2 regions of the Luteibacter rhizovicinus DSM 16549 genome follow, and region 2 is predicted to be linked to the other one. Evidence: predicted binding sites of a transcription regulator. Region 2 holds the regulator's gene; the other holds the start of a gene.

Region 1 (5,032 bases), 1.1 Mb from region 2:
GACCCTGCTGCTTGGGATCGTCGCCGAAGCGTGCGAGGAAATCCCTGGCCGAGCGATAGCGATTCGGACTGTTCGTGTCCTTGTCCACGCATGCCCGGATGACATAACCGTTGGCGTTGCCGGGGTCGCGCCGCATCAATTCGTCGGCAATCGCGCCTGCCTTCGGGTAGTTGTGTCCCTCGTGCGAGTAAAAGTCGCCAAGCATCGCGAGCACCCAGTCGTCCCTCTCGTGCCCGGTGGCGTAAACCATCAACGACTCCGCCAAAGCAGGCTCACCGAGGTAGCGCAACTCGACCCCTGCGTCAGCGGCGACATCCACGTCGTCCGGATGCTCCTTCGCCGCGCGGATCAGCTCGGCCTTGGCCCATTCACGGTAATAGCCTTGCGTGGCGAGGTAACCCAGCACATAGAGGGCGTCGCCCTGCGAGTTGTCGAACCGTATCGCTTCCACGGCGAGCACGAAGGCCTCGTCGCTCTTCCTTGCGCGGTTGGCGTCGGCGGCAAGCTGGCTCAGGCTGTAGGCCGTGGCCACTTCATCGGCCAACGCCAGAAAGCGGCCGTCGGCGGGGCGCGTGAGGTGCCCCTCTGTCGCAGCCTCGATGTGCGCATTGCCGGCGGCGACCCAGAGCAGAGGCGTGTCCTTGGCGGCGACCGCGGCTTCGTCGGCTTGTCGGGCGACCCATGCCGTGCTGCCGCCCCACTTCCTGCCCGTGAAGTCAGCCTGATCCAGGCGCAGGGGCAGGTTGTTCGGTTGCACCGCGAATCCACGTTCGATAGCGGCCATGGCGTAACGACTATCGCCAGTCAACACGCCCATGCGAAGCATGTCCGCGTAAATCGCCGGGATGGCCGGTGACATCGTCGCCGCGTGATCCAGGTCCCGACGCGCGAGATCGGCCAGCTTTCGCGCCTCGCGCCACTGTTCGCTACTTGTCTTCGAAGCGAAGTCGGCGCCGCGTGCGGCGAATGCGGCCTGCTGGTATTGCATGCCACTGGCGGCGACAGCGAAGACGCTGTCCGGTCGCTGGCGCAACCATGCATCGATGGCGGCACGCGTTTCAGCGCTGGCGTCATGAAAGCCGGCCCTGCTCACCGCCTGGTCGAAGATGGCTGGATACCCGGGGTCGTGCAGCTGCATCTGCAGATACCCGGCAAGCAGTCGGTCGACTTCGGCGCCCTTGCCGGCGGCGATGAGCGCGCGGAATCCCGCGATCTCCTTCATCTCGGTGAGTCGGTATCGGCAATAGGCCGCGACACCGTCCGTATGCCAATGCGAACCCGGCGGGTCGGGCATGTGCAGGCAGCGCTCGACCGGATCGGCGATTTTCGCTGCGGTCTGCACCTGTGCCATGAACGCATCGAGGGTCGGTGTCGCGGTGAAAGCGTGTCCCGCCTGATGGCCTGTCGACGTCGCTTCCGGTGCTGGCCAACTCTTCACCGCCGCCAGCGCAGCGACGGCCAGGAGCAATCCTCCCAAAAGCAGCACGCGTCGGTTTCCCTGCCTTGCCATATCCATCCCCTGTCATGGTCTGCGTTGCCCGGCGATCATAGCCGTAGCCACGGCGCAGGTGATACGACACAATCCGCCGAAATGGCCACGGGGCAGGGATGGACACCATGACGCGATCGACGGGAGGTCTCGCCACGACGGCATCCCTTGCCGTTGTCGCCTATGCCGCGATGGACATGTGTCATGAAGTGCTGGGGCATGGCGTAGCGATGCTGTTCTTCGATGACGCCACGCCTGTCCAACTGACGACGGTCGCCTTGAGCTCGCAGGGCGCGGTCAGTCGCGTGGTCGCCCTGGCTGGTCCGCTGGTGAACCTCATCCTGGGTGCGATTGCGATGGCGTGGTTTCGACGCCTCACGACGTTTGGCCCCGGGTCGTATTTTCTCTGGCTGTTCGCCACGATCAACCTGCTCAATGGCACCGGCTATGCCGTGTACTCGGGGGTGCTCGACTTCGGCGACCTGGCCGTGGTGATTGCCGGATGGGAGCCGCACATCGCCTGGCGTATCGGCCTGGCCGACCTGGGCGCGGCGGGCTACTACATGTCACTTCGCCTCGCTTCGGTATCCCTCGCCAGGCGACTGGATAGCGTTTCCATCGGACGGCACACCCTCCCTCGCCTGACCTGGCCCGCCTACCTTGCCGGCGGCTTGCCGCTCGCTGCGGGTGCAGCGATGAATCCCCTGACGAACCTCTTCTTTCTGGTGGGAGTGACCGGCGGTTTCGGGTGCATGCTCGGTCTGCTTTTCGTGCCGGCTTTGACGGAATCTGCCAGGGCCGAGGCGACTCGTGCCGAGCCTTGGCAAACCTCATGGGGGTGGATCGTCGGTGCCGTGCTCACTGCCGCCATCTTCGTTTTCGTCGTGGGGCCGGGCGTCGCATTGCATGACTGAGCTGGTGCTTCTTCCCGGGATGGATGGGACGGCGAAACTGTTCGATCCCTTTTAGGAACGCCAAGGCGTCTGGTGGGACGGGTGGCCGTACCTGCTCCAGGCCAGTGACTGGTGCAAGCGATGTGCAAATGCACCACTTTGGTGCATTTGCACATCGGCCTCACAGCCGTTCTATGATGCGAAAGCTTGGTCCTGGCGGCCCCGTCGATGGCGGTACTGCTGGCATGGCGATTGCTAAATGGACTCCGCCCACCTACCCGAGGTTTTTATGTCCGCCGCTTCGAAAGTGCTGAACCTGATCCAGGACGAGGAAATCGAGTTCGTTGATTTCCGCTTCGCCGACATCCTCGGCAAGCACCATCACACGACCTTTCCTGCTCACGCCATCGACGAGAGCACCTTTGAAGACGGCAAGATGTTCGACGGTTCGTCGATCGCCGGCTGGAAGGGCATCAACGAGTCCGACATGGTCCTCATGCCGGATCCGGAAACCGCCCACCTCGATCCGTTCAGCGCGCACAAGCAGCTGATCCTGCACTGCGACGTGCTCGAGCCGAGCACCATGCAGGCCTATGGCCGCGACCCTCGCTCGATCGCCAAGCGCGCCGAGGCCTACCTGAAGTCGACCGGCATCGCCGATACGGCCTTCTTCGGTCCGGAACCCGAGTTCTTCATCTTCGATTCGGTCCGCTGGCAGAACGACATGGGCCGCGTGTTCTACGAGATCGGCTCCGAAGAAGCGGCCTGGTCGTCGCGCTACAAGTACGACGGCACCAATACGGGTCATCGTCCGGGCGTGAAGGGCGGTTACTTCCCGGTGGCGCCCGTGGACAGCCTCGGCGACCTGCGCGCCGACATGTGCAAGGTGCTCGAGTCGCTCGGCCAGGTGGTCGAAGTACACCACCACGAAGTCGCCAACGCGGGCCAGTGCGAAATCGGTACGCGCTTCAACACCCTGGTGAAGAAGGCCGACGAACTGATGACGATGAAGTACGTCATCAAGAACGTCGCCCACCAGGCGGGCAAGACGGTGACCTTCATGCCGAAGCCGATCGTCGGTGACAATGGCTCGGGCATGCACGTGCACCAGTCGCTGTCGAAGAACGGCGAGAACCTGTTCGCCGGCGACCTCTACGGCGGCCTGTCGCAGACGGCGCTGTGGTACATCGGCGGCATCTTCAAGCATGCCCGCGCGATCAATGCCTTCGCCAACTCGACGACCAACAGCTACAAGCGCCTGGTTCCGGGCTTCGAAGCACCGGTGATGCTCGCTTACTCGGCACGCAACCGTTCGGCCTCCTGCCGTATCCCGTACGTGTCGAGCCCGAAGGGTCGTCGCATCGAGATCCGCTTCCCGGACCCGATGCAGTCGGGCTACCTGACCTTCACCGTGCTGATGATGGCCGGTCTGGACGGCATCCTGAACAAGATCGACCCGGGTGCACCGGCCGACAAGGATCTCTACGACCTGCCGCCGGAAGAAGAGAAGAACATCCCGCAGGTCTGCGCCAGCCTGGACGAAGCGCTTGTCGCCCTCGACAAGGATCGCGAGTTCCTCAAGGCCGGTGGCGTCTTCACTGACGACTTCATCGATGGCTACATCGCCCTGAAGATGCAGGAAGTGACCCGCTACCGCGCGAGCACCCACCCGCTCGAGTTCCAGATGTACTACGCGATCTGATCGCGTTCACAACTCGGGGTGAGGAGAGAGGGGCGCTTCGGCGCCCCTTTTTTTGCGCTCGGCCCGCAAGAGTTAACGAATTCGCAAGGTCACGCTATAGTCCTTCCCGATGTATCGGCTGGTGCCGCCAGCTGAGCCCTGGGAGGGGCAACCTCATGAAGAAGATCGCCCTCAGTGCCCTGGCGCTGATTGCGCCCGTGTTCGCGTTCGCCACCGACGCACCGGGCAATCAATACGACTGGCGCAGCAACTGGCCGACCCACTACGTGTTCGCCGATGGTACGGATCTTGGTCTGTCCGTGAAGTACCAATACGACGTCGATCGTTTTTCACACGATGACGGGCTTTACGAGGATGCCCAAACGAACCGGCGCAAGGAATTCGGTTTCTTTGTCCGCAAGAAAGGCGTCTACGACGCGACCGTCGTCTTCGACTTCCAGACCCACACCTGGCTGGACACGTTCTTTCGCCTGCAGAGCAAGGCCGTCCTCGGTGACGACTACGGCGCGGTGCGCGTCGGTTTCATGAAGACGCCGGTCGGTTTCGAAGGCAATACCAGCACCGGTTCCACATCGTTCCTCGAGCCGTCGCTGCCCATGCAAGCGGTTTATGCGAACAGGCGTATCGGCGTCGACTGGGCGTTGACGCGCAAGGCTTACCTGGTGCAGTTGGGTTACTACCACGGCGGCAATCTCCAGGGTGATCTCGACGGCCGCATGGTCGCGGGACGCGCGGCGTGGACGCCGCTTAACGAGCCGGGCAACGTCCTGCATCTCGGCGGCTCGGTGTCACGGGAGACGCCCTATGGCACGACCGACGGCCGCGGTCGCTACACACCGCCGAACGTGCGCCTGCGCGCGTTGCCCGAAGCGGGACTGGCCACCCAGCGGCTGATCGATTCCGGCGTGCTGAGCGTGACCGACCATGTCGACCGCCGTGGGCTCGAAG
Region 2 (5,032 bases):
CGGCAGGCCGACGTCAATATCGATGGCAGCGTGAGCTCCGAGGCCTGCCCGCACGGCCTGGCACCCACGGCCAGCACCACGGCCGCCCTGGTGATGGGCGATGCGCTCGCCGTCGCCCTGCTCGAGGCCCGTGGATTCACCTCCGACGATTTCGCACGCTCGCATCCGGCCGGCAGTCTCGGCCGCCGCCTGCTCCTGCACATCGCCGATGTCATGCACGCCGGGGACGACGTTCCTCGCGTCCGCCGCGATGCCACCCTCAGCGAAGCGCTCGTCGAGATGAGCCGCAAGCACCTGGGCATGACCGCCGTGGTCGATGACGACGGCGTCCTGCTGGGTGTGTTCACCGACGGCGACCTTCGCCGCTGTCTCGACGACCACGGCATCGACCTGCGCAGCGCTACCGTCGCCCAGCTGATGACCCGGGGGCCGAAGACCATCGGCTCCGACAAGCTCGCCGTGGAAGCGGCGCAGCTGATGGAAAAACACCAGATCAACGCGCTGCTGGTCACCGATGCCGACGGGCGTGTGGTCGGCGCACTGAATATCCACGACCTGCTCCGCGCCCGCGTCGTCTGACGCCCAGCCACCAGAAGCCCATGCCCTACACGCATTACACCGAGATTTCCGCCGATATCGCCGAGCGCGCTGCCCGAGTACGCGTGGTCGTTTTTGACGTGGACGGAACGCTCACCGACGGCCGCCTGTGGTACGCCGAAGACGGCCGCGAGACCAAGGTCTTCCACGTCCATGACGGGCTGGGCCTGAAGCGCCTGCAGGAAAACGGCGTCAAGGTCGCCATCATCACCGCCCGCATCAGCCACCCGGTGTCGCTGCGCGCGGAAGAGCTGGGCATCCAGCACGTCTACCAGGGCCAGAAAGACAAGCGGGCCTGCCTTACCGAGCTGCTGGATGCCCTGCGCCTGACGCCCGAGCAATCCGCCTTCGTCGGCGACGACCTGCCCGATCTGGCTGCCATGGGCATCGCCGGACTCGCCGTGGCGGTCGCCAACGCACACCCCTGGGTTGTCGAGCGCGCACACATCCGCACCCGCCTGTCCGGCGGTTACGGCGCCGCCCGCGAGGTGGCCGACCTGATCCTCGCCGCCCAGGGCAAGGCCGAAGCCGAGCGGGATCGCTGGCTGTGAACCTGATGCTCCTGTTCAAGGACCGCAGCGCCGCGGGCGTCGCCGGCGTGCTCGCCGTGCTGCTTGGTGCCAGCGTCCTGCTCTATTACTGGGTTGCCCCCGACAAGAAGGTCGACGATTTCGTCGGGCCGCCGCGCTCGGGCTACGTGCTTACCAACTTCAATCTCGACTCCTACAACGACTTCGGCCAGCCCGCCTTCAAGTTGATTGCGCCCCACCTGGAACGCCGCGAGGACGACGAGTCGCTGTACATCAACGCGCCCGACTTCGTCCTGCCGCCGACCAAGGACCTGACGGCGCCACCCTGGAAAGGTCATTCCGAATACGGCTGGGTGAACAAGGACGGCAGCCTGCTCAAGCTGCAGGGCAAGGTCCACATGGACCGCATCGCCTTCGAGCAGAACCCGCCGGCCAGCATCGACACCTCCGAGGTCACCGCGTGGCCGAAGGAGAACCGTCTGGAGACGGCGGAGGCGGCCCGGATCGTTCAGGGAGCCTCTACAATGGAAGGCGTTGGCATGCGCGCCAATCTCGATACCAAGCATTTGGAGCTCCTCGATGCAGTCCACACCGTCTACCCGCCTCGCAAGCGCTAAGGTCCTCCTTGCGGTGCTCGGCGTGGCATTCGCCACGAGCATGCCCGCCGTCGCCAAGCAGTCCGATCGCACGCAGCCAACCAACGTCACCTCGAAGTCGTTCGACGGCACCCAGCAGCAGGCGAACAGCACCCAGCCGGGCAAGGTGATCTGGACCGGCAACGTGCTGCTGACCCAGGGCACGCTGAAGATCACCGGCGACAAGGCGACCGGCTACCTCGACGCCGACAACCAGATCATCCGCGTCATCATCGACGGTAGCCCGGCCACGGTGCAGCAGCTGGACGACCAGGACCTGCTGATGCGGGGCCACGCCAGCAACATCGATTACAAGCCGGAAGACCCCGCCAACAGCGGCAACGGCATCGCCGTGCTCACCGGCAATGCGCATGTCGACAAGCAGACCGATGGCGCCGACAAGAGCAAGCTCAACCAGAGCGACGGCGACAAGATCACCTACAACACGACCAACAGCACCATGACGGGCGAGAGCAACGGCCCGCAGCCCGTGCACATGGTCTTCCAGCCGAAGAACCCGCCCCCGGGCGCGGCTCCGGCCGCACCCGCCACACCGCCGGCCGCCAAGCCGCCCCAGCCGAAGAAGCCCTGACCCGATGCTTTCAGCCCAAGGCCTGCAGAAGCGCTTTCGCGCCCGCCAGGTAGTCCGTGATTTCGCCTTCTCCATCCGGGAAGGTGAAGTCGTCGGGCTACTTGGCCCCAACGGCGCCGGCAAGACCACCTGTTTCTACATGGTGGTCGGCCTGATCCAGGCCGATGCCGGCTCGATCAAGCTCGACCAGCAGGACATCACCGGCCTGCCCATGCACGCCCGCGCCAAGCTCGGCATCGGCTACCTGCCACAGGAAGCCTCGGTGTTCCGCCGCCTCAGCGTGTCGGACAACATCCTGGCCGTGCTCGAACTGCGCGACAACATGACCAGCCGGCAGCGTGAAGAGGAGCTGGAAAGCCTGCTCGACGAGCTGAAAATCGCCCACATCGCGGAACAGAAGGGCATCAGCCTGTCCGGTGGCGAACGTCGGCGCGTGGAAATCGCCCGTGCGCTGGCCGCGCGCCCGCGCTACATGCTGCTGGACGAACCCTTCGCCGGCGTCGATCCGATTTCGGTCGGCGAGATCCAGCGCATCGTCCGCCACCTGAAGGAACGCGGCATCGGCGTGCTGATCACCGATCACAACGTCCGTGAGACGCTCGGCATCTGCGACCGCGCGTATATTCTCAATGACGGCGAAGTCCTGTCCCGGGGTACGCCCCAGCACATCCTCGCCGACGAGAAGGTGCGTGAGGTATACCTGGGCCGTGAATTCCGTATCTGACGTATTGCCTATTCGGCCGGTGGGCCTGGCTCACCGGAATGCTGGTTTGGAAAGGTCGCAAGGGGTTACGATGGATTCGACACCTCACGCATCCAAGGCATGAAACCCGGACTTCAGTTTCGCCTGCATCAGCAGCTCACGCTGACGCCCCAGCTGCAGCAGGCCATCCGCCTGCTTCAGTTGTCGCAGCTGGAGCTCGAGGCCGAGCTCCGCCAGATCGCGGAAAGCAACCCCCTGCTCGAGTTCGCCGAGGATGCCGAAGCGGAGGCCGAGTTGCCCGAAGAAGGCGACTACGACGGCCCCGACTTCCCGGCACGCGACGAACCACCCGCCAAGACCTCCAAGGCCGAGGAAGAGTCGACCGCGACCCCCTCGGAGGAGCTCGCTCCCGAGTGGGACGACGATCGCTTCCACGGCGAAGCCGGCGACTACGCCGGTGCGCCTTCGCGCTCCGGCAGCGGCGACGAGGACGGCTTCGAACCGCAGAACGCCGCTCCCGAAAGCCTCCAGCAACACCTCGAGTGGCAGCTCAACCTGTCCCAGTTCTCGCCGCGCGACCACGCCATCGCTACCGCGATCATCCACGCGCTGGACGAGGACGGTTATCTGCGTGACGGCGTCGAGGCCGTCGAAGCCGCCCTGCCGGCCGAGCTGCATGCCAGCGCCGAGGAGATCGAGCGCGTGCGCCAGCGCGTGCAGCGCTTCGACCCCACGGGCATCGCCAGCCTGGACCTGCGTGACTGCCTGCTCTGCCAGCTGTCGCAGTTCGCCCTGGATACGCCGCATCGCGACCTTGCCATCCGCGTGGTCACCGATGAGCTCGAGCTCCTGGCGCGCAACGACGCGGCCAAGATCGCCCGCAAGCTCAAGGCCGCCGAGGAAGACGTCGCCGCCGCGGCCGCCCTGATCCGCAGCCTCGATCCGCGCCCCGGCTCCGCCCTGGACGCCACGCCCGTGGAATACGTCGCCCCCGACGTCTACGCGCGCCGCGAAAACGGCCGCTGGCAGGTCAGCCTCAATCCCGATGCCCAGCCCCGGCTGGGCCTCAACCAGCACTACTGCAACCTCATCGCTCGCGCCCGCGGCGACGACGCCACCTGGATGAAGGGCCAGCTACAGGAAGCCCGCTGGCTGCTGAAGAGCCTGCAGTCGCGCGCCGAGACGCTGACCAAGGTGGCCGACGTGATCGTCCGCCGGCAAAGCGCCTTCCTCGACTACGGCCCGGAGGCGATGCATCCGCTGGTCCTGCGCGAGGTGGCGGAGGAGGTCGGCATGCACGAATCGACCATTTCCCGGGTCACTACGCGCAAGTACATGCACACGCCGCGCGGTACCTTCGAACTGAAGCACTTCTTCTCCAGTGGCGTGGCCACGGAGGACGGCGGCAGCGCCTCGGCCACCGCGATCCAGGCCATGCTCCGCAAGCTCATCACGGGCGAGGACGCGCGGCGCCCGCTGTCCGACCAGGCCCTGGCCGAGGAACTCCATCGACGCGGAATTCAGGTAGCCCGCCGTACGGTAGCCAAGTACCGGGAAGCCCTGCGCATCCCCAGCTCCAGCGAACGTGTCCGCGCCAGTTGAGGCGCGGGGAACCCTCACGGAGGTCCACGGTCACACCATTTCAGGCTTGAGGAACGGCACTCCGTCGTTCCGCACTCGTCGCCACCAAGGCGGCACCCTCAGCAAGAAGGAGGCGTCATGCAAATCCAGATCAGCGGCCAGCACATCCATCCCACCCCTGCCCTGCGCGAGCGCGTGGAACAGCAAATCAGCCGCTTCGAACGCCTTTTCGACAACATCACCGCCCTCGACGTGGTCCTTTCCGTCGACAAGAACGAGCACAAGGCCGGCGGCACGCTCCATTGTGCCGGCGTCCGTCTCCACGCCGACGGCGTGGCCAGCCTCGAAGATGAAAAGAAGCCCGATGCCCTGCACAAAGCCATCGACGCGATGA

What was found. Region 2 encodes sigma-54, which starts transcription at its own class of promoters, with help from an activator protein. Its sites were predicted from a motif close to TGGCACGNGCNTTGC; they were not measured.
Region 1: the regulator sigma-54 is predicted to act here: its motif matches at 2,624-2,638, upstream of glnA (type I glutamate--ammonia ligase).

Annotation. Positions count from the first base shown of each region.
Region 1 covers NZ_CP017480.1:1,441,566-1,446,597, reverse strand. The annotation lists gene BJI69_RS06620 (tetratricopeptide repeat protein) at 1-1,510, opposite strand, end outside; gene BJI69_RS06615 (zinc metalloprotease) at 1,618-2,403, shown strand; gene glnA (type I glutamate--ammonia ligase) at 2,672-4,084, shown strand; gene BJI69_RS06605 (OprO/OprP family phosphate-selective porin) at 4,240-5,032, shown strand, end outside.
Region 2 covers NZ_CP017480.1:2,588,076-2,593,107, reverse strand. The annotation lists gene BJI69_RS11705 (KpsF/GutQ family sugar-phosphate isomerase) at 1-579, shown strand, start outside; gene BJI69_RS11700 (KdsC family phosphatase) at 600-1,148, shown strand; gene lptC (LPS export ABC transporter periplasmic protein LptC) at 1,154-1,744, shown strand; gene lptA (lipopolysaccharide transport periplasmic protein LptA) at 1,767-2,354, shown strand; gene lptB (LPS export ABC transporter ATP-binding protein) at 2,359-3,078, shown strand; gene BJI69_RS11680 (RNA polymerase factor sigma-54) at 3,178-4,659, shown strand; gene hpf (ribosome hibernation-promoting factor, HPF/YfiA family) at 4,777-5,032, shown strand, end outside.